DNA from 3 places in the Pseudoflavonifractor sp. An176 genome. Region 3 is predicted to be linked to each of the others. Evidence: riboswitches for the same ligand, from Rfam matches in the RefSeq annotation. Region 3 holds a riboswitch; each other region holds the start of a gene.

Region 1 (7,179 bases), on a different contig from region 3:
AGATCACGCTCTGGCTGTTGTCGTCACAGGCAATCCACTGGAAGCCGTGCCAATCGTTGTCATTCTGCCACAGGGCAGGATGGGCCAGGTAGAAGTGATTCAAATCCCGGACATAGTCTTGCAGCTGACGGTGCTTATCATATTCCAAAAGGAACCAGTCCAGTTCCTTGGTGAAATCCCATTCAATAAACTGACCGAACTCTCCGCCCATGAACACCAGCTTTTTGCCGGGATGGGTCATCATATAGCCGTAGAAGGCCCGGAGATTCTGGAACTTCTCCTCGTAGTCTCCCGGCATCTTGTTGAGCAGGGAGCACTTACCGTGGACCACCTCGTCATGAGAGAGGGGGAGGATAAAGTTTTCCGAGAACGCGTAGGTCAGAGAGAAGGTAATGTTGTTGTGACGGCCCTTGCGGAACAGGGGATCGGTAGACATATAATCCAGCATGTCGTGCATCCAGCCCATATTCCACTTGAAGTTAAAGCCCAATCCGCCGTCATACCCAGGCTTGGTGACCATGGGGAAGGCGGTGGACTCCTCGGCGATGACCAGAGCGCCGGGGTTAAATTCGAAGGCAGCGGCGCTCATGTCCTGTAAGAACTTCACCGCGTCCAGATTGGTATTGCCGCCGTACTGGTTGGGGCGCCACTGACCATCCCGGCGTCCGTAGTCCAGATAGAGCATGGAAGCCACGGCGTCCACTCGAATGCCGTCCACATGGTACATGTCTAACCAGTAGACCACATTGGAGATGAGGAAGGACCGCACCTCGTAACGGCCATAATCGAAAATGTGGGTGCCCCAGTCCGGGTGCTCCTTGCGCAGAGGGTCGGAGGGCTCGTAACAGCAACCGCCGTCGAACTCATACAGACCCGTCTCATCCTTGGGGAAGTGCGCGCCCACCCAGTCCAAAATCACACCAATACCTGCGCTGTGGCAGATGTCTACAAACTTCATAAAGTCCTTGGGTGTGCCGTACCGGGAGGTGGGGGCATAATATCCAGTGACCTGATAGCCCCAGGAGGGCTCAAAGGGATACTCGCTGATGGGAAGCAGCTCGATGTGGGTATAGCCCATATCCTTGACATACTTGACCAAATCCTTGGCGTATTCCTCGTAGGTCATGTAGTTGCCATCGGCATGCTTACGCCAGGACCCCAGGTGCAGCTCATAGATGTTCAGAGGACGGGTGAGCGGCTGCTCCTTGGCCCGGGCGGCACAATACTCCTGATCGGTCCACTCAAAGCCGTCCAGATCATAGATCTTGCTGGCAGTTTCGGGCCGAGTGCAGGTATGTACGCCGTAGGGATCGCTCTTGAAGACAAAGGAGCCATCCGGGCGTTCGATGTAGAATTTGTACTCGTCAAAGTGTTTGGCCTCGGGCAAAAACTGCTCCCAAATTCCATCGGTAAGCTTGTCCATGGCCGGCACATCGGTGTCCCAGTCATTAAATCGGCCCAAAACCCGGACAGAGCGGGCATGAGGGGCCCAGACACGGAACACATAGCCCTCCTTTCCGTCCCGGACCTCCTTGTGACAGCCCATAAATCGATAGGCGTCGTGGCTGGTTCCGGCGCTGAAACGGGCGATGGCATCGTTGAGATATTCGGTGTGATTCAAGGTATATGCCTCCCAATTCCTCGAACAACTCATGAGGTAATGATGCTGTGGTTTATTTTGTGGCTTTCATTATACTGCGATAGAACAATAAAGTCAAGATGCACAAAAAAGCAAATGAAAGCGCATATACTTTTAGTATACTATGTGTTGTTTTCGTAAAAAATGATTACGAGCCCTTAAATTCCCATTAAATGCTGTCAATATCTTACTATAACCTGTAGTAGCGAAAAAGAACGTTGACTTTTGGAGGAAAATCATGTATTCTATATCAGCTATCATTGATGGAGACGTATCGAAGTGGTCATAACGAGAACGACTCGAAATCGTTTGACGGGTAAAACCGTCCGTGGGTTCGAATCCCACCGTCTCCGCCAAAAAGTCCAGCAGCCTTTGGGTTGCTGGACTTTTTTAATTTCGTCCAGCGGATTTTATGGCCATGTACACCACTTGAACCGGGGCAGGGGGTGGGGTATACTGGGAAACAGAAACCATGTGTATCAGGAGGGCAAGACCATGCAGACCGCTGCACAACTTCAACAGCTGCTCACCCGCATAGACCGAAGGAGCTACCCGGCCTATAAGGATACCCGAGGAGCCTATCAGTTTCCGGGCTATGTGCTGTCCATTGACCACGTTCAAGGAGACCCCTTTGCCGCTCCCTCCAAACTGAGCATCCATGTCAAAGGAGAGAAGGCCGGATTCCCTCGTGCGCTGTACCAAATGCCCTGTCAGCGCATCGCCTTACAAGACGCCATCACCCGCTTGTTTGCCCGGAAAGCTGGGCAAGTGTCCGGACTGGCCAGAGGCTCCGGGCACAGCGGGCTTATTTCCACCAGCCGCTGTGGACAGGAGGTATTGGAGCGCACGGCATGCAACCTGGATCCAGCCACCGGAGATATCGTATTGCGCTTTGAGGCAGGATTTCCCGCCAATGGCCGTACGGTAAACGCCGGAGAACTGAGAAAGATGCTGTTTGAGTTCCTGCCCCAGTGCGTGGAAGCATCCCTCATGTACCGAAATTTGGACGGGAAGCGGCTGAAAGGGGTGGCAGATCTGGCGGAGGACCAGCAGTATATTCGTGAAATACTTCCCAAACTGGGTCTGTGTGCCTTCGTGGCAGATGGCAGCATCCTACCTCGAGCCACTGGCATCTCTGCCCAGCCCATGAAGGGCAGTGTACCATTTCAGTCACCCCAGGAGTTGTCTGTCACCTTGGAACTGCCACACCGGGGAACTGTCACCGGCATGGGTATCCCTAAAGGCATCACCCTCATTGTGGGCGGTGGATATCACGGAAAATCCACCCTGCTCAAGGCACTGGAGGCAGGGGTATACAACCACATTTCCGGGGATGGACGGGAATACGTCATCACGGATCATACCGCCGTTAAAATCCGGGCAGAAGATGGCCGAAGCATTGCCCAGACGGATATCTCCATGTTCATAAACCATCTGCCCAATGGAAAAGACACCACCCGCTTCACCACCCAGGACGCCAGCGGCAGTACCTCCCAGGCTGCCAATGTGGTGGAGAGTATGGAGGCTGGAACCTCTCTGCTGCTCATGGATGAGGACACCAGCGCCACCAACTTCATGATTCGGGACGAGCTGATGCAGCGGGTCATTCACCGAGACATGGAGCCCATCACCCCGTTTTTGGAGCGTGTGGAAGAGCTGTATCACACCCACGGTATCTCCACCATTTTGGTGGCAGGCAGCTCTGGCGCCTATTTCCACCCCGCTCACCACATCATTCAAATGGACCGATATATCCCCAGGGACATTACCGCACTGGCCAAAGAGGCGGCACAGGCATTCCCCTCCACCTGTGCCCACCTGGAGCCTGCACCGGCTCCCAATGTACACCGCTGTCCCCGTAGATCGGAGGAGTTTGGCCAAGGTGATCGCGCAAAACTGAAAACCTTGGGGCGGGATGGGGTATCCATTAACCGCGAGACCATCGACCTTCGGTACGTGGAGCAGCTCACCGACCCGGAACAGCTCACCGCACTGGGATACTGCTTGGTATATGCCCAGAAGTATCTCATGGACGGCAGACGCACCCTACAACAAGTAGTGGAGGAACTGGAACAAATCATGGACCGCAAGGGCCTGGAAGCGCTGTGCGGTCGTGAGGGAGCCTTTTTGGCACGGCCCAGACGACAGGAGATCTTCGCCTGTTTCAACCGGTACCGGGGGCTGAACCTGGCTGGAAAAACTTCTTGAGTTCTCTTCTGAAACGTTGTATAATACCATTGCTTACAATTGAAAACGGGGAGCTTGTAGACAGGCTGAGAGGAAGGTGTGCCCTTCGACCCATGGACCTGATTTGGATAATGCCAACGTAGGGAGACATATGCCGTCATCAGCGGGGATACCAAGTCAGGTATCCCCGCTGTTTCTGTTTCAACGCTCATCCAACCCGCATCCAGAAAGGAAGAGATCAACATGAGAACATACACAACCCAGATGGACGCAGCCCGTCAGGGCATCATCACCCCGGAGATGAAGGCGGTGGCCGCCAAAGAGTACCGCACGGAGGAGGAGATTCGGGAGCTGGTAGCCAAAGGACAGGTGGCCATCTGTGCCAATAAACTCCACACCTGTCTGGACCCCAACGGCGTGGGTTCTATGCTTCGCACCAAAATCAACGTCAATCTGGGGGTGTCCCGGGACTGCAAAGACTATGACGTGGAGATGCAGAAGGTGATGGCAGCAGTGAATATGGGGGCGGAGGCCATCATGGACCTGTCCTCCCACGGCAACACCCAGCCGTTCCGCCGGAAGCTGACCCAGGAGTGCCCCGCCATGATCGGCACGGTCCCCGTATACGACAGTGTCATCCACTATCAGCGGGATCTGGCCACACTCTCCGCCAAGGACTTCATCGACGTGGTACGACTCCACGCCCAGGACGGGGTGGACTTTGTCACCCTCCACTGCGGCATTACCCGCAAAACCATCGACCAGATCAAAAACCACAAGCGGAAAATGAACATCGTCTCCCGGGGCGGCTCCCTGGTGTTTGCCTGGATGAGCATGACCGGGGAGGAAAACCCCTTCTATGAGTATTTCGATGAGATTCTGGATATCTGTCGGGAATATGACGTGACCATTTCCCTGGGAGATGCCTGTCGCCCCGGCTGTCTGGCCGATGCCAGTGACGTGTGCCAGATTGAGGAACTGGTACGCCTGGGCGAGCTGACCCGCCGAGCCTGGGCCAAAGACGTACAGGTGATGGTGGAGGGCCCCGGCCACATGCCCCTGGACCAGATTGAGGCCAATATGAAGCTCCAGCAGACCATTTGCATGGGCGCTCCCTTCTATGTGCTTGGTCCCCTTGTCACGGATATCGCCCCTGGCTACGACCACATCACTGCCGCCATCGGCGGGGCAGTGGCCGCTTCGGCAGGCGCTGCCTTCCTGTGCTATGTGACCCCCGCCGAACATTTGGCTCTGCCCAATGTGGAGGACGTGAAGCAGGGAATCATCGCCTCCCGCATTGCTGCCCACGCCGCGGATATCGCCAAGAAAATCCCCCACGCCAGAGACCTGGACGACGCCATGGCCGATGCCCGGCGGACCTTCGACTGGGACAAGCAGTGGGAATGTGCCATTGACCCGGAGACCGCCAAGGGCATCCGGGATGACCGGGCCCCGGAGCACGAGGACAGCTGTTCCATGTGTGGCAAGTTCTGTGCCGTACGCAGCATGAACAAGGCCCTCAGCGGGGAGTACATCGACATTCTGTAATGAAAACAGGGATTCCTCCCCAAAATGGAGGAATCCCTGTTTTGCATTGAACTTTCAGAGGTTAAGGGGCAAATTGCAGCATGGTTTGAACGGTGGAAAAGGGGCGTCCCGCCCCTAAAGAGGGACTCTTTTGCTGGTGGTCTGTGGCCGTGAGCACCGGGTACTGAAATGGTGAAGTCTGGTGGGTGTACTGAACCCAAGAATCGATCCAGACTGTTTCGCCAGGAGAAGTGGGAAACACAGAGTATGCCACATAGCCCCGGTGATTGCTTCCCTGACGAGGAAGAGAGAAGGAGGCGAACCAATCTGAATTCGTTTGCTGGCCCCAAAAGATGGAGTCGTAGGTGTAAGAGGCTTTCTCCATGCGGGCATAGGGAGAGACGAAGGTCGCGCCGTTGTCGTCGTACAGAAGGCGGCCGTGCACCGCATCTTCGGCAGGAATCCAATACGAGGTGTTGGTGTAGGCAGGGGTGAGTTGGAACGACTCTGTACCGTAAAAGGCGGGGCTATCCTCCCACTGGAAGTGGTGGATGAGCTTCCAACGCTCCGGCTCTTCGGACAACTGCACCCCAATGCCTGTCAGGTGCAGCTGAGGTACTTTACCCTCGGAGGTGGTATGTTCCTCAAAGGAGCGGGTGTACTCATCCACCACCACCTGCTGGGCGCCCTGACAATCCTGCAAATCCTCCATAGAGAGGTCATTTAAAACCGTGTCTGGGAAGCCCAAGTCTCGAAGCTTTTCTTTGATTTCTTGTTCTTGAGAAGAGGGCGGAGCAGACAGCAGCATCCAATCCATGGAGTAACTGTGGAAGAAGAGAAATCCGCCTGCCACGCCCACCAGAATGCACCCAGTGAAACACAGCGCAAACCGTCCCTCTGAGAGCCAAACTCGCAGCCGAGGGAGCGGGTATCCGGCGGCGGTGACTGCCTGAGAGAATCGGAAGATACGGTAGAGGCAAAAGACATAGAGAATGATCAGAACGAGAAATCCAAACAGCCCAATCATTCCAACCACGGACAGCAGGGCCAAGCCCACATACCACACCACCAGTCCACCGGCGGATCTGGTGGATGCCTCCACTCCGGAGGCCTTTCGCAGCTGAAGCAGTCCCCGCCACAGGGCGAATAGGGTGACCAGCACCAGGAACATCGACGCCAGGTTTGTCAGATATCCCAAAGCAGAGGTATAGAATTGATTTTGAAAGATGGTGGCGTTTAGGGCAAAGATCGGTACCAGGGCGATACAACGCACTGCGGTGAAGACATAACAGCGGAACAGCCATTTGTTTTCCCGTCGTACGGCTCGGAAGCCCAAGTATAACAGGAGTAAACCAAGGAAGGACAGCAGCTCTTGCAGCAGAGGAATCTCCAGGGTAAGGGTGCTCAGGGCCAATCCCCAGAGGATTTGGGTCATCGTGGTCTGCCAGCTGGGCGTCGGATCAGAACGGGACTCGGGGGCATCGGGTACAACGTGGTAGGTTTCCATAGGTCGGCCTCCTCCCTGATTTTGATAAATTCATCATATCTCATCTCGCCTCAAATGCCAAGTAGAGAAACAAAAACCCCCCGTGCTCGGAACAAGTTTCACCGAGTACGGGGGAGTGATTTCTCTCAAGAGAGTTTTTCCTTGAGTGCTAGAATCTTGTTATAAATGGTTCGAATCGTTTCTTCAAACACCTCGTCACTCTGTCCAGTGGGGTCTTCCAGACCCCAATTCTCCGTATAGGGGGCCGTAAAGGCCGGACAGCTGACATTACACCCCATATAAATTACCACATCCGGCTGGGGCAGTTGGGAGACCAGCT
Region 2 (7,179 bases), on a different contig from region 3:
GTTGGTGCTGCAGTGGATATTCTTCTTGTCGGCATTCCGCAGAAAACCCCGGATGGGCTGAAAGGTGGTCCCCTTTCCAACTACGTTCGAGACTACTTCGATAAAAAATTCCCAGAAGAAGAAATGCAGAAACTTGCCAATTCAAAAGTCAGCAAGGTTCCTTATGATGCCCAGGACAATCGCCACACAACAATCCGTGTGGAAGGACTTTCTGCTTACTACCACAGACTGCTTCAATTGGGGCATGATCCTCTCCTCGGTTTCGTATTCGGTGTAGCGGATATTTTGACCGGCAGAATGACTACCATCGACAAAGCCGGAAATATCGTATTTCAGGTAATGGAGAATTATGCCGACCGCAAAGAATCAGATATCTTCGCAGCACTGGCAAAACAGGTCATTCATTTCAAATCGGACGTAACCACTTCTATGGGACTCCCTGTACCGCTGATGAGTCTCTTTAACCTTCTTCAATTTGGCAGCATCGGTGAAGAGGAACAAACCATAGCAGAAATCGTTCAAGGTATGTACTATGAGGGTTATGATTTTATCCACTTCTGCTCCATGTCCATTCCCGCAATGCTTGTAGAGGTTATTGTCCGTTTGGGTTATTCTATTAAGCGCATAAAGGAAGGACACGAAATAAAGGATGCTATTCCGTTTTCCTTAAACCGAGAGAAGCACCCTAAACTGGCAACAATGCTCTTCATTGCTCATGCCGGTGCTACGGCAGCAAATGCCGGAAAGGTATATTTTACGCACAACCCTGTTGCAATCAATTATCCTCAATGGATAGCCTTTGCTAAATACACCTATAGCCAACTCAAATGGGCACTGCTCGAAAGACCTGCCCTACGAGAAGCCTATGTGCGTGGTAAAATCAATGAAGAACTGGATGATGTCCTCTCGGAAGCCGAAGCAACCTTTGACCGATTCGCAAGAGATTACATCGTAGTATTCAACTGAAGAGGATGCTTATGGAAAAAGGATGGATGTGTCGCAAAACGTAAGTTTTGTGGCACATCCGTTTTTTAGATCATATCGCTTTTTAAGTCGTAGCCGTGGTGAAGGGGACCGGAGCCATGGCCCAGGTCCAACATGGCGGACAGAGCCCCAGAGATGTAGGCCTTGGCCCGCTGGATGGACTCCTCCAGAGAGAAGCCTTTGGCCAGATTGGAGGCAATGGCGCTGGACAGGGTGCAGCCGGTGCCGTGGGTGTTGGGGTTTTGGATTCTGGACCCGTGGAACCAGGTGCACGCGCCGTCCACACACAGCAGGTCGCTGGCGTCGTGGACGTGGTGTCCACCCTTGCACAACACGGCGCAGCCAAAGGTGTCCGCCATCTCCCGGGCGGCTCGCTCCATGTCCGCCTGGGTGGTGATGGTCCGTCCGGTGAGTGCCTCGCTCTCCGGGATGTTGGGGGTGATGACAGTGGCCAGAGGGAAGAGAAGCTCTTTCATGGCCCCCACAGCGCTGTCTCGGGACAAGGTGCTGCCACTGGTGGCCACCATCACTGGGTCCACCACCACTCGCTGGGCGTGGTAGTGCTCCAGCCGCTGGGCGATGACTTCCACCAGAGCAGGGGAGGGGACCATGCCGATTTTTACCGCATCCGGGGGAATGTCCTGAAAGACAGAGTCGATTTGCTGGCGCAAAAATGCTGGAGAGACCTCCAAAATGGCGGACACTCCGGTGGTGTTTTGCGCGGTCAGGGCGGTAATGGCGGTCATGGCATACACGCCGTTGGCCATCATGGTTTTGATATCCGCCTGGATGCCGGCCCCTCCACTGGAGTCGCTGCCGGCTATGGAAAGTGCGGTTTTCATGTTACGCCTCCTCAAAACTGGGAATGGTCTCGTCAGACAGGCCTTGCAGCTCTTCCCAGTGCGCGCTGGCATCCTGGTCATACACGCCTACGATATAGAACCCGGCGTTCTTGGCGGTGGCGGCGGCATAGACGGCGTCCTCATAGACGGCGGTCTCGGCCGGGGTGCAGCCCATGCGTTGGGCGGCCTGGAGATATATGTCCGGCTGGGTCTTGCCCACCCCCACCGTCTCACAGGACAGGAGGAACTGGAAGTAGTGCCGTACCCCCAGCCGGGACAGGCACAGCTCCACCAGAGGTTCAGCGGTGGCGGAGGCCACACACATGGTGGTGCCCGCCTGGTGCAGCCCCTCCAGATAGGCGGCAACACCCTCTTTCAGAGGAATATCATTGCGGTAGTGCTGGTCCATCATATGCTCCATTTCCGCCACCATGTGGTTGGAGGTGATGTCCAGCCCAAAGGTCCGCCGGAACAGATCGGCGGACTCCTCCATGGTCATGGGCTTGATGGCCTCTAAGATGTGGTTGGGGACCTGTTCCACCCCACGGCTGTGGAGGTACTCCTCCGCCAGCTGGCTCCAGTAGGACATGGAGTCCACCAGAGTGCCGTCCAGGTCGAAAATGGCAAACTTTTTATCCATGGGCCACCATCTTTCGGGACAACTCCAGAAGTTGGGCGGTGGCGGCTCCGGGATTGGGAGCGGCAAAGATGGCAGACACCACCGCCACACCGTCCACACCGCTGCCGGAGAGCTCCAGCAGGTTGGAGGCGTTGATGCCGCCAATGCCCACCACAGGGATGGACACGGAGGCGCAAATCTCTTTGAGCTGCTCCATGGACAGGCTGGTGGCATCCTGCTTGGTGCTGGTGTTGAACACAGCACCCACACCGATGTAGTCCGCCCCGGCCTGTTGGGCGGCCACCGCCTCCTGCACGGTCCCAGCGGAGATACCCAGGATTTTGTCCGGGCCAATCATGGCCCGAATATCCCGGCCCTGGATATCGGACTGGCCCACGTGAACGCCGTCGGCGTCAATGTCCAGGGCGATTTCCACGCTGTCGTTGACCACAAAGGGGACGCGGTATTGGGCACACAGCGCTTTGAGGGCCTGGGCCTCCTGCTCAAAGGCAGAGGCATCCAGGTCCTTCTCTCGAATCTGCAAGAAGGTGGCGCCGCCCTCCAATACTTCCTGGCACACGTCCACCAGAGTCTGGTCGGGCTTGAGCCACATGCGGTCGGTGACGGCGTAGAGCAGCATGGAGCTGCGAATTTCATCGTTTGTAAACTTCATAGCGTATCTTCTCCTGTAGTTGTTCCTCGGCCAAGTTAAAAATCCCGTCGATGAGATCGGTGCGGAAGGTGGCGTTGCCCGTGCCCTTCTTCAGCCGCTGTTCCTCCGCCAGTTCACCGGCCACACCCATGGCGGCCATGGCAGACACGGTGGCGGCAAAGGTGTCCTGGGGCTGAGCGCCACAAAAAGCCCCGATGAGGGAGGTGAGCATGCAGCCGCTGCCCGTGATACGGGCCATGGTGGCGCAGCCGTTGCGCAGTACCACCGTCTCATTCCCATCAGAGACAATGTCCAGCACTCCGGAGATGGCAATCACGGTGTGGAGCTGTGCGGCCAGGGTAGCGGCCATCTCCATGGCCTCCCCCAAATTCTCCTCTGTGATGGCGTCCATGGCGCTCACATCCACACCGCTGCCCACGGCGTGCTGGCCGGCCAAAAAGCGAATCTCCGAGGCGTTGCCTCGGATGGCGGCAAACTGCACCTGGTCCAACAGGCGCTTGGACTCATCCCGGCGCAGCTGAGTACCTCCGGCAGCCACCGGGTCCAGCACCACGGGCTTTCCCAGCTCGTTGGCCTTACGCCCGGCCAAAATCATGGAGTCCACAAAGTCCATGGCCCCCATGTTGCACACCAGGGCGTGGGCTCCGCATACGGCCTCCTCCACCTCCCGGATGTCCTGAGCCATGGAAGGGGACGCGCCAGAGGCCAGAATGATGTTGGCGCAGTCGTTGACGGTGACAAAGTTGGTGATGCACTGGACCAGGGGAGCGACGGCGTGCACCTGACCCAGCGGTTGTGTGAAGCGATTCATGTGTTCTACTTCCTTCCAAAGAAAAATGGGAGACGACCTGGCAGGCTGTCTCCCAACGAATCTCCCACAAGCTTCCTACGTCGGCATTACCCGCATCAGGTTCACGGGTCGATGGTCACACCATCCTCTCAGCCTGTGTACAAGCTCCCCAAAGGGTATTATAGGGCTTCTCTGGTCCAAAGGCAAGGGGAGAAGAGAAAATACTGTAAATTTTTCTTGTGAAATACCTGGGCAAGTAGAGACAATACTGGTGAAAACGGAGTAATTACTTGTAACGGCGTGGTTTTGATTGACAACGAATGCTATTAGTTTCGTAATAACTAACGGAATTAGTTTTGGAGGAATGAATATGAGTGCAAAGGGATTGGCCAGAGAGGTCATTGTGTCCGAGGCGGTGGCCTGCATGGAACACACGGGACAACCCACCGTGTCCCTCCATGAGTTGGCCCGCAGGCTGGGGGTAAAGACCCCGTCTCTGTACAACCACATACAAAATACCCGACAGCTCCAGCGAGAGGTGTTCCGCTATGCCATTGACAAATTTGTGGCCCATCAGGAGGCAGCGGTGGCAGGGAAGAAGAGGGACCAGGCGGTGCGGGCGTTTGCCCAGGCCTACCACGCCTTTGCGGTGGAGAATAAGGGGCTGTATCGGCTGATTATGTCCATCCCCTCCCAGGAGGATGACCAGGCCAAGGAACTGGCTCTGCCGCTTCTGAAAACGGCGGTGGAGGTGCTCTCCGGCTATGGTCTGCCCCAGGAGCGGGTGGCCCACTGGCAGCGGGTGTTCCGTGCCATCCTCCACGGGTTCATTGCCCAGGAGGACTTGGGATATTTTTATTACTACGATACCACCGATGTGGGGGAGAGCCGGGACATTGCCATTCAGTGTTTCCTGGACGGACTCCACGCTGAGGTGGATGCAGGAGAGAAGAACAGAGCAGGAGAGAGAAACCATGACGAAGAATAACGAACTATTTACCACCATGCCGGTGGGGAAGGCGGTGGCCAAGCTGGCCATTCCCACCGTGGTCAGCCAAATTATTGTGATTCTGTACAGCTTGGCGGATACCTTTTTTATAGGGTAGATTGGCGATCCCAACCAGATCGCCGCTCTGTCCATTACCTTTCCCATCTACACCCTGTTGACGGCCGTGGCCAACCTCTTTGGCATCGGTGCCAATAGCGTGATCGCCAGAAGCCTGGGGCAGAACGATGAGTCCACTGTCAAGAAAGCTTCGGCCTTTGCCTTTTGGGCCAGCCTGGGTCTTCCATATGGACGTGGCAGGCGCTGCCGTGGCCACCATGCTGTCCAATGCCATTTCCATGGTGTATTTCTTTGTGGTGCTCTACCGCATCCGCAAGGAGACGGTGCTTACCATTGACGAGAAGCGAGCCGAGCGCATTGTTACAGTGTATGGGCAACGGGAAGAATCTCCTGTACAGCGTCTCCACGACAAAGATCAGAAGCGTAAGGAATTCTATGAGCTGTACACAGGCACCCAATGGGGGCAGGCAGATAACTATGACCTGTGCCTGGACAGCGGAAGACTGGGCATTGAGCCCTGTGTGGATATGATTGCAGCCCTGTATCAGCAGCGATGCAAGGCTACAGCGACATAATTGGGCATCAAAAAATCCCCATCGCACCCAAGTGCGATGGGGATTTTTGTGTAGTAGGAGGGAAGAATTACTTCTTCTGCACGTACTTCAAGCAGTCCAGAGTGACGGCCACCAGGATGATGATGCCGGAGAACACGAACTGCAGGTTGGCGTCGATGCCCAGAACGGTCAGGGCGTAGGTCAGAGCGGTGAAGATGAACACGCCCACCACAACGCCGGAAATCTTACCGATACCACCGGTGAAGGACACACCGCCCACCACGCAGGCGGCGATGGCGTCCATCTCCCAGCCTTGGCCGTAGGAGGCGGAACCGGAGCCGAACATACGGATGCACTCCAGCCAGGAGCCGAAGCCATAGAGGATACCAGCCAGAACGAAGGCACCCAGGGTGACAGCGAACACGGAGATACCGGACACGGAAGCGGCCTCGGGGTTGCCGCCCACGGCGTACAGGTTCTTGCCAAAGGTGGTCTTGTTCCAGATGAACCACACGATGACCACAGCGGCCACAGCCCACAGGATGATGGTGGGGAACTTGCCGATCTTGGGGATGATCATGTTGGGGATGTTGGACTCAATGGCGCCGAAGGACACGCCCTTGGTGCCGTAGGTCACCAGACCGAAGATAACCAACATGTTGGCCATAGTGGCGATGAAGGGGTGCATCTTGAACTTGGCGGTAAAGAAGCCAGCGATGGTGGTGAAGATGGTGCACAGCACGATGCAGACCACCAGAGCCAGAATCACACGACCCACGACGGGGATGCCAGTAAGGTCAAAGGTATGACCAAACACAGAGCCGGTATTGATACCCTTGTGCATGATGATGGTGGAAGCAGTCATGCCCATACCAACCATACGGCCGATGGACAGGTCGGTACCGGCCAGCATGATCAGGCCGGCAACGCCCAGAGCCAGGAACATACGGGGAGAGGCCTGCTGGAGGATGTTCAACACGTTGTTCATGGTGAGCAGCTGCATACCCTTGACGGCGGGGGTGATGAAACACAGAGCGATGAAGATAACCAGGATGGCCAGGTACAGACCGTTCTTCAGCAGGAAGTTCCGGGTATTGAAGGTGTAGCGGTAGTTCTCCACCTTCTGGGCCAGGGTCTCGCCCACGGTAAACTTGGACATCCGCAGCAGGTCGATGAGGTGGAACTTGTGCTCATAGGCGGCGTGACGGCGATCCTTGACCTCCTGGAGGTCCTTGGACAGCTGCATCTTGGCGTCAAAGAGACGGTTTTTGTGGACGTACTTCTCGTCCTTGATCTCGTGGGCATCAGTGAGCTTAGACAGGGCCTTCTGGTGCTCCTGGTTCAGCTCAGCCACGGTGGCACGATACTTCTCCTGGGCGAAGGACTTCTCCTCCTTGCAGCTGGTGGCCACGTACTGGAAGTAGTCCTGGTTAAAGTGGGCCTTCAGGTAGGTCTCAGCATCGGCGATCAGCTTGGACACCTCGGCCTTGTTCTTGGCTTCCACAGCCTTGGCCTTCTCCAGTTCCTTGCGCCAACCCTCAGCGATGGAATCCTTCTCCTGCTGGGTGTAGATGCGGTCGCGCTTCAGACTGTCCAGATTGGCCTGAATCTCCAGCACTTTGTCGGTGCCGTCTGCCCGGAGGGCGTCGAT
Region 3 (7,179 bases):
GGACGTGCGGGCGGTGCGGGGCGGCACCGGCTACACCAAGTGCGGCGGCAACTATGCCGCCTCCATCCGGGCCGGAGAGCGGGCGGAGGCCCAGGGCTACTCTCAGGTGCTGTGGCTGGACGGCGTGCACCGCAAGTATATTGAGGAAGTGGGGGCCATGAACGTGCTGTTCAAGGTAAACGGCACCGTCATCACTCCCCAGCTCACCGGCTCCGTGCTCCCCGGCATCACCCGCAAGAGCTGCCTGGAGCTGCTGCGTGATTGGGGCATTCCCGTGGAGGAGCGGCTGGTCACCGCCCAGGAGCTGTTTGACGCCGCCAAGGCGGGCACCTTGGAAGAGGCCTGGGGCACCGGCACCGCCGCCGTGGTCTCCCCCATCGGCCTGCTGGCCTGGGAGGACCAGAAGGTGGAGGTCAGCGGCGGCAACATCGGCCCCCTGACCCAGAAGCTGTACGACACCCTCACCGGCATCCAGTGGGGCACCATTCCCGACACCCACGGCTGGGTGGTTCCCGTGGAATAAGTTGAAAAAGGACGCTGCATTCCATGTGCAGCGTCCTTTTTATCTGAAATCCACGGTTGTGATGGAAAAGGCCTACCCTTCCACCGTCTTTCTGGTTCCGGCTTGCCAGCCTGGCGGGGACGCTACCCGCTGGGGGTTTCTTTTGAGCGGGCAAAAGAAACCAAAACCCGCTTAGGGCGTTCCCCCCTAAGGACCTCCCTTGGGGTACGAGGCTGGAACTGCGTCAAGTCTCTATTCGGCCCGTCACCCTTGCTGCGGCCCCTGTTTGTGCCACCACACCAGGCTATCTTGGGCAGCTGGCCCTATAGCTAGGTGGTTTCCATGCCCGGGCCTACCTTGGAGAAGCGGCGTTCCCGCCGCTGGGAACCAGGCATCCGGTAGCTGGGAACAGCGACTCACCAAGGTAAAGCCCTGGCAGTAGAAGGATGCTCCAGCAGAGAAGTAGATACCCCCCATAGAACGACAAACCGTCCATGTGACCTCACCGGGCCAAGGGCTGAAAATAGAACGGCGCACACTCCAACCAGTACCGGCGGGGTGGATTCCACAAGGCGGGGGAAGGCCCCGCCTTTGGCGATTCTTTCCCCGATTTCTCATCGCTGAGAAATCGGGCCCAGCGGAGCGCGTCCCCTGCCAGGGGCGCAGGTCCCACACCTGAGAAATAAGTCGAAAAAGCGGATGCAACTTCCACAGCTGCATCCGCTTTTGTGTATCTTTTACTTCTGGTACGCCTTGGCCGCCCCCACAAAGCCCCGGAACAGGGGATGGGCCCGGTTGGGTCGGCTCTTCAGCTCGGGGTGGAACTGACCTGCCACAAACCAGGGGTGGTCGGGCAGCTCCACCATCTCCACCAGCCGTCCATCCGGGGACAGGCCGGAGAGCACCAGCCCCGCCTTGGTTAGCTCCTCCCGGAAGGTGTTGTTTACCTCGTAGCGGTGGCGGTGGCGCTCGTGGATGTCCTGGACCCCGTAGATGTCAGCGGCCCGAGTGCCCTCCACCAGGTGGCAGGGGTAGCTGCCCAGCCGCATGGTGCCGCCCATGTCGGTGACCCCCACCTGGTCGGGCATCAGGTCAATGACGGGATGGGTGGTGGCGGGATTGAGTTCGGAGGAGTGGGCGTCGGTCATGCCGCACACATGGCGGGCAAACTCCACCACAGCCAGCTGCATGCCCAGGCAGATGCCCAGGAAGGGGATGTTGTTCTCCCGGGCGTAACGGATGGCGGAAATTTTGCCCTCAATGCCCCGGTTGCCAAAGCCGCCGGGCACCAGAATACCCTGCACGCCCTCCAGCACCTGGGCCACGTTGTCCTGGGTGACCGTCTCGGAGTCCACCCAGCGGATGTGCACCTTCACGTCGTTTTCAATGCCGCCGTGGGTGAGGGCCTCCACCACGGACAGATAGGCGTCGTGGAGGGAGACGTACTTGCCCACCAAAGCGATCTCCACGGTGTCTTTCACGTTCTTGGCCCGGTACACCATGGTGGCCCACTCGGTGAGGTCGGGGGCGTGACAGATGAGCCCCAGACGACGCACCACCACGTTGGCCAGCCCCTCCCGCTCCAGCATCAGGGGCACCTCATAGAGAATGTCGGCGGTGAGGTTGGGGATGGCGTTTTCCACCGGAATGTTACAGAACAGGGCAATCTTGTCCAAAATATCCTGGGGAATGGGGGCATCGCTGCGGCACATGATGACATCCGGCTGAATGCCCAGGCTCAACAGCTCCTTGGCCGAGTGCTGGGTGGGCTTGCTCTTGAGCTCCCCAGAGCCGGGAATGGAGACAATGAGGGAGACGTGAATGAACATCACGTCCTGACGCCCCCGCTCGGCGGCCACCTGCCGGATGGCCTCCAGGAAGGGCTGGGACTCAATGTCGCCCACGGTGCCGCCAATCTCCACAATGGCCACATCGGTGTCGGGCCCCTCCAGAGAGTAGATGTTGGCCTTGATCTCGTTGGTGATGTGGGGGATGATCTGTACCGTGCCCCCCAGGTAGTCCCCCCGCCGCTCCCGGTTCAATACGTTCCAGTACACCTTACCCGAGGACACCGAGGAGTTAAAGGTGAGGTTTTCGTCAATAAATCGCTCGTAGTGGCCCAAATCCAGGTCGGTCTCCGCCCCGTCGTCGGTGACGAACACCTCCCCGTGCTGGTAGGGGCTCATGGTGCCCGGGTCCACGTTGAGGTAGGGGTCCAGCTTCTGCACCTTCACCCTCAGCCCTCGCTGTTTCAGCAGGCGGCCCAGAGAGGCGGCGGTGATGCCCTTGCCCAGACCGGACACCACACCCCCGGTGACAAAGATAAATTTCGTGTTCATGGCCATATGTGCTTCCTCCTTTGGACAGGAAGATGCGCCCTTGCGCCGGACCCCATTGCCCGGCCCTGTCAAAAAAATAATACGCAATATTTTACCCCCGTACCCCGGGACAAGTCAAGGCACGGCCTCGCCAATTTCCCGGGGGTACGGGGGTGAATTTCTGGTATAAAATGTAACTCTCTCACCCCTGGGCGTGGAGGGCGGCGATGATGCGCCGCTTGTACGCCAAAAATTCCGGGGTGAGGTTGAACTCCACGTGGCGGGGCCGGGGCTCTTGCACCACGATCTCCTCCCCAATGCGGCCGTCCATGAGAAGATAGATGCGGTCGGAGAGGAGGATGGCCTCGTCAATGTCATGGGTGATAAAGAGGGTGGACAGGCGAATGTCCTCCATCACCTTCAAATACCACTCGTGCACCGAGGACTTGGTGAGGGTGTCCAGGGCGGAAAAGGGCTCGTCCAGCAGCGCCACGTTCTGGGAGAACAGGTAGGTGCGCAGCAACGCCGCCCGCTGGCGCATGCCGCCGGACAGCTGCCCCGGCCACTTCTTCTCGGTGCCCTCCAGCCCGAACTGGGCAAACAGGGCGGCGGCCTGGGCCCTGGCCTCCTTTTTCTTCATCCCCCGCAGCATCAACGGCAGCGCCACATTGTCCTCAATGGTGCGGTAGGGCAGCAACAGGTCCTTTTGCAGCATGTAGCTGATGCGGCCGGGCTGGCCCGTCACGTCCTCCCCGTCCAGAAATACCTGCCCTTTGTCGGGGCGGAGCAGGCCGGAAATGACGTTGAAGAGGGTGGTCTTTCCGCCGCCGCTCACCCCCAGCAGGCACACCAGCTCCCCCTCCTTGAGGTGGATGGACACGTCACGGAGGACCTGGTTGTCTCCAAAGGCCAGGCTGACGTTGCGTACTTCCAGCTTGTCCACGGTCACTTCTGGGGCAGGTAGTCGTTGGAGAATCCGGCGTTGGGGTCCACGGTGCCCTCCAGCAGCTGGTTGTCGTTGAGCCAGGTGAAGAAGCCGCTCCAGCGGTCCGGGTCCATCTCGCCCCAGCGCTCCGCGTCCGCCTGGTACTCCTTGGCCAGGTACTTCTGGCTGGCCACCACCAGCTCCTCGTTGCTCTTGAGCTCGGGGGCGGCCTCCATGAGAATCTGGGCGGCCTCCTCGGGGTGCTCCATGGCGTACTCATAGCCCTGGGTCACGGCGGCCATAAATGCCTTGGACTCCTCCTCATGCTCGCTGAGATAGGTATTGTTGCCGATGATCACGGGGGTGTAGAAGTCAAACACCGGGTCGATGTCGGCAAACTCGAAGTAGTCGGTGTCCAGACCCGCCACCTCACAGGCGATGCCCGCCCAGCCGTAGTAAATCCAGATGGCGTCCACAGACTTGCTCTCCAGGGCAGACACCTCGTCGGTGACGGTGGAGGGGATGAGCTCCACCTTGGAGAAGTCGCCGCCGTCGGCCTCCATCACCTGCTGGATGGTGGCCTTCTCCACGGGCAGGTCCCAGGTGGCGTACTTGTGGCCCTCCAGGCCCTTGGGAGTGTCCATACCCTCCCCGGCCCGGGAGATGATGCCGGAGGTGTTGTGCTGGATGATGGCAGCCACAGCGGTGATGGGCAGGGGGTCGTCCCCAATGAGGCCGGGGGCGATGTAGTCCTGGAAGGACACGCCGAACTGGGCCTTGCCCGAGGCCACCAGCACCTCCGCGCCGTCCTCGGGGGGCTGCACCACCTCCACCTCCAGGCCGGCATCTTCAAAATAGCCGTTGGCCATGGCCACATAGATACCGGTGTGGTTGGTGTTGGGGGTCCAGTCCAGCACGAAGGTGATCTTCTCCAGGTCCTTCTCCCCGTCCTGGGTGTTGTTCTCAGTCTTCTGCCCGCAGGCAGTGAGAGACGCCGCCAGGCCCAGGGTCAGCGCCCCGGCCAGCAGACGATATGTCCATTTCTTCATCATTTGTTCCTCCTCTTCTCCTCATCCACGGAGCGGTAGGGCATACACCGCCGCTCCAGCCACCCCACCAGGGCCATGAGGGCCAGGGACAGGGCGGAAATCAAAAAGATCACAGCAAACATCTTGTCAAAGGCAAAGGCCTTTTTCACCCGGGTCATGTACACGCCCAGGCCACCAAAACCGCCCAGCCACTCGCTGATGACGGCGCCCACAATGGAGTAGGCGGCGGCGATGCGCAGCCCGGAAAAGAACTGGGGCAGAGCCCAGGGGCATTTCAAGTAGCGGAAAATCTGCCACCGCCCCGCTCCCATGGAGCGCAGAAGCCCCACGGCATCGGGGTCCACCCCCCGGAAGCCGTCCAGCAGTCCCACCGTCACCGGGAAGAAGGTGACCAGCACCACCAAAATGACCTTGGGGGTCATCTCATAGCCAAACCACAGCACCAACAGGGGCGCAATGGCCACGGTGGGGATGGTCTGGGTGATGACCAGAATGGGGTAGAAAATCTTGTACAGCAGCTCAAAGGCATCCATGGCCACGGCGAACACAAAGCCCACCGCCACCCCAATGCACAGGCCTAGGGCGGCCTCCTGCAAGGTGATGAGCAGGTTTTCCCACAGGGCGGGGGCGTCGGTGACAAAGGCGGTGACCACCTGCACCGGGGAGGGCAGCATGTAGCTGGGCACCAGCCCGGACACACACACCAGCTGCCACACCGCCAGCAGCACCGCCACCCCGGCGATCCCGGGCAGCTTAGCCCTGGTGGTGCTTGGTAACTTTCTGATCAATGGTGAGAATCTCCCCTTCCGGCTCGTAGACCACCTTGATATAGGCGGACACTTTCTTGGCGCCAGCCCGGACAGCCACATGCTGGCACTCCTTGACAATGTCCATGAGCTGGTCGTAGTTGTCCCCCTCGATGGTGGTCTCAAAGGGACCCACATAGTAGTTCAGGCCGGTGGAGCGGATGTAGTCGATGACCTCATCCACCATGCGCACCAGTTCCTGGTCGTTGTCCGCCTGGGGCAGACTCTGAATGGCAACACTTGCTTTCATTGCTCTTCCTCCATGCATAAAAAATACCCCGCCGGCAATACCGGCGGGGCACCACAAAACACCTATGCTCCCTACGCTGGCATTACCCAGATCAGGTTAAGGGTCGCAGGATATACCTGCCTCTCAGCTCCTTTCCTGGAGCTCCCCTGTCAACATGCCAGTTTAGTCCTTTTTTCGGCGGTTGTCAACACTTTGCGTCCTGTGCCATCCTCCGTGATTCTCGGACCGATACCCCCTGCCCAATCATCACGGTCATGGTAAACCGCCGCTTCTCCGGATCATAGTCCCACTGGAAATCCCCTTCATACTTTTTCAGGGCCTTGGCCACACGTTTCAGCCCAAAACCGTGTCCCTCTCCCCCTGCCTTGGTGGAGCGCAGCCCATCCTCCCCCACCACGGGGGGCCGATCACAGCTGTTTTCCACCACCACCACTTGGTAGCCATTGCGCAGGGCAGTGGCCAGCTCCACCCACTTTTCCTGGGAGTCCCGGGCGGCGGTGAGGGCGTTGTCCAGGAGGTTGCCCAGGATGGCCACCAGGTCGAAATCCTCCACGCCCTCCAGGTTGCACAGCTGTACATCATAGGTAAAGGCGATGTTCTTCAGCTCGCAGGCGGTGACGTACTTGTCCACCATCACATCCAGGACCCGGTTGCCGCTGTGGCAGCGGCGGGTGTATGCCTGGAGCTGCTGCTCCATCTGGGCGATGTACTGCTCCACCTTGGGGTCCTGGTTCAGGTTTCGGATGGCCTCCAGGTGATTTTTGGCGTCGTGGGCGTAGCTTCTCAGCTGCTGGTTCTGCCGCTCCAAAATCTCATAATAGGACTGCTCCATCTGGAGCTGCTCTTCCTTTTGGCGCTGGGCCAAGGCAATCCGTTTCCGCTCCCACCCCAGCTGGTACACCAACACCACCACTACTGTGGCCACACACAGGGCCATGCTGACCATCAGCATCATCGTGCGCCCGGACATGGTCACCGGCTCCTGGGCTATGCCTTTGGCCAGCCATATCACCCCCGCCAGCACAGCGGCCGGACACAGATACACAGGCACCGGAAGCTTGGGCCGCCCCTTATCGCCTGCCGCCAGATTGGCAATCACCAGGGCTCCCAGTTCAAAGAGCAGACAGGAAAGCGCCGCTTGCGTCATATCCAACGCCTCAAAAAAATCCCCCTGCTGCTTGAACACAAATTCACGGGCAATCACCGCCGCCAGCACACGCAGGATGGCGAGGACCCCTGCGTATCCCACCACCCTCCAGGGTGAAATTCGGAAGGCCAGCCAGCCCATGGCAAAACAGACGACAAAAAAGGTGCCCACACCAGAAGCTT

The links. A riboswitch is a leader RNA that binds a small molecule or an ion and turns the genes downstream of it on or off. The one in region 3 is predicted to bind thiamine pyrophosphate.
Region 1: it holds a riboswitch for thiamine pyrophosphate, as region 3 does, so the genes downstream of both, thiC (phosphomethylpyrimidine synthase ThiC) here and B5F12_RS06525 (thiamine-binding protein) in region 3, are expected to answer to the same signal.
Region 2: it holds a riboswitch for thiamine pyrophosphate, as region 3 does, so the genes downstream of both, thiM (hydroxyethylthiazole kinase) here and B5F12_RS06525 (thiamine-binding protein) in region 3, are expected to answer to the same signal.

The regions. Positions count from the first base shown of each region.
Region 1 covers NZ_NFKO01000003.1:140,478-147,656, reverse strand. Annotated here, with positions in the region: gene glgB (1,4-alpha-glucan branching protein GlgB) at 1-1,621, opposite strand, end outside; tRNA gene B5F12_RS03270 (tRNA-Ser) at 1,905-1,995, shown strand; gene B5F12_RS03265 (ABC-ATPase domain-containing protein) at 2,135-3,847, shown strand; TPP riboswitch at 3,885-3,989, shown strand; gene thiC (phosphomethylpyrimidine synthase ThiC) at 4,070-5,374, shown strand; gene B5F12_RS03255 (hypothetical protein) at 5,436-6,860, opposite strand; gene B5F12_RS03250 (arsenate reductase ArsC) at 6,986-7,179, opposite strand, start outside.
Region 2 covers NZ_NFKO01000001.1:177,174-184,352, reverse strand. Annotated here, with positions in the region: gene B5F12_RS00885 (hypothetical protein) at 1-966, shown strand, start outside; gene thiD (bifunctional hydroxymethylpyrimidine kinase/phosphomethylpyrimidine kinase) at 1,032-1,826, opposite strand; gene B5F12_RS00875 (HAD family phosphatase) at 1,828-2,466, opposite strand; gene thiE (thiamine phosphate synthase) at 2,459-3,118, opposite strand; gene thiM (hydroxyethylthiazole kinase) at 3,099-3,929, opposite strand; TPP riboswitch at 3,983-4,090, opposite strand; gene B5F12_RS00860 (TetR/AcrR family transcriptional regulator) at 4,279-4,896, shown strand; gene B5F12_RS12240 (hypothetical protein) at 4,883-5,014, shown strand; gene B5F12_RS00850 (cytidylate kinase family protein) at 5,172-5,549, shown strand; gene B5F12_RS00845 (galactoside ABC transporter permease) at 5,617-7,179, opposite strand, start outside.
Region 3 covers NZ_NFKO01000010.1:29,469-36,647, forward strand. Annotated here, with positions in the region: gene B5F12_RS06500 (branched-chain amino acid aminotransferase) at 1-523, shown strand, start outside; gene B5F12_RS06505 (CTP synthase) at 1,240-2,841, opposite strand; gene B5F12_RS06510 (ABC transporter ATP-binding protein) at 3,023-3,769, opposite strand; gene B5F12_RS06515 (ABC transporter substrate-binding protein) at 3,766-4,794, opposite strand; gene B5F12_RS06520 (ABC transporter permease) at 4,794-5,582, opposite strand; gene B5F12_RS06525 (thiamine-binding protein) at 5,548-5,850, opposite strand; TPP riboswitch at 5,902-6,008, opposite strand; gene B5F12_RS06530 (GHKL domain-containing protein) at 6,035-7,179, opposite strand, start outside.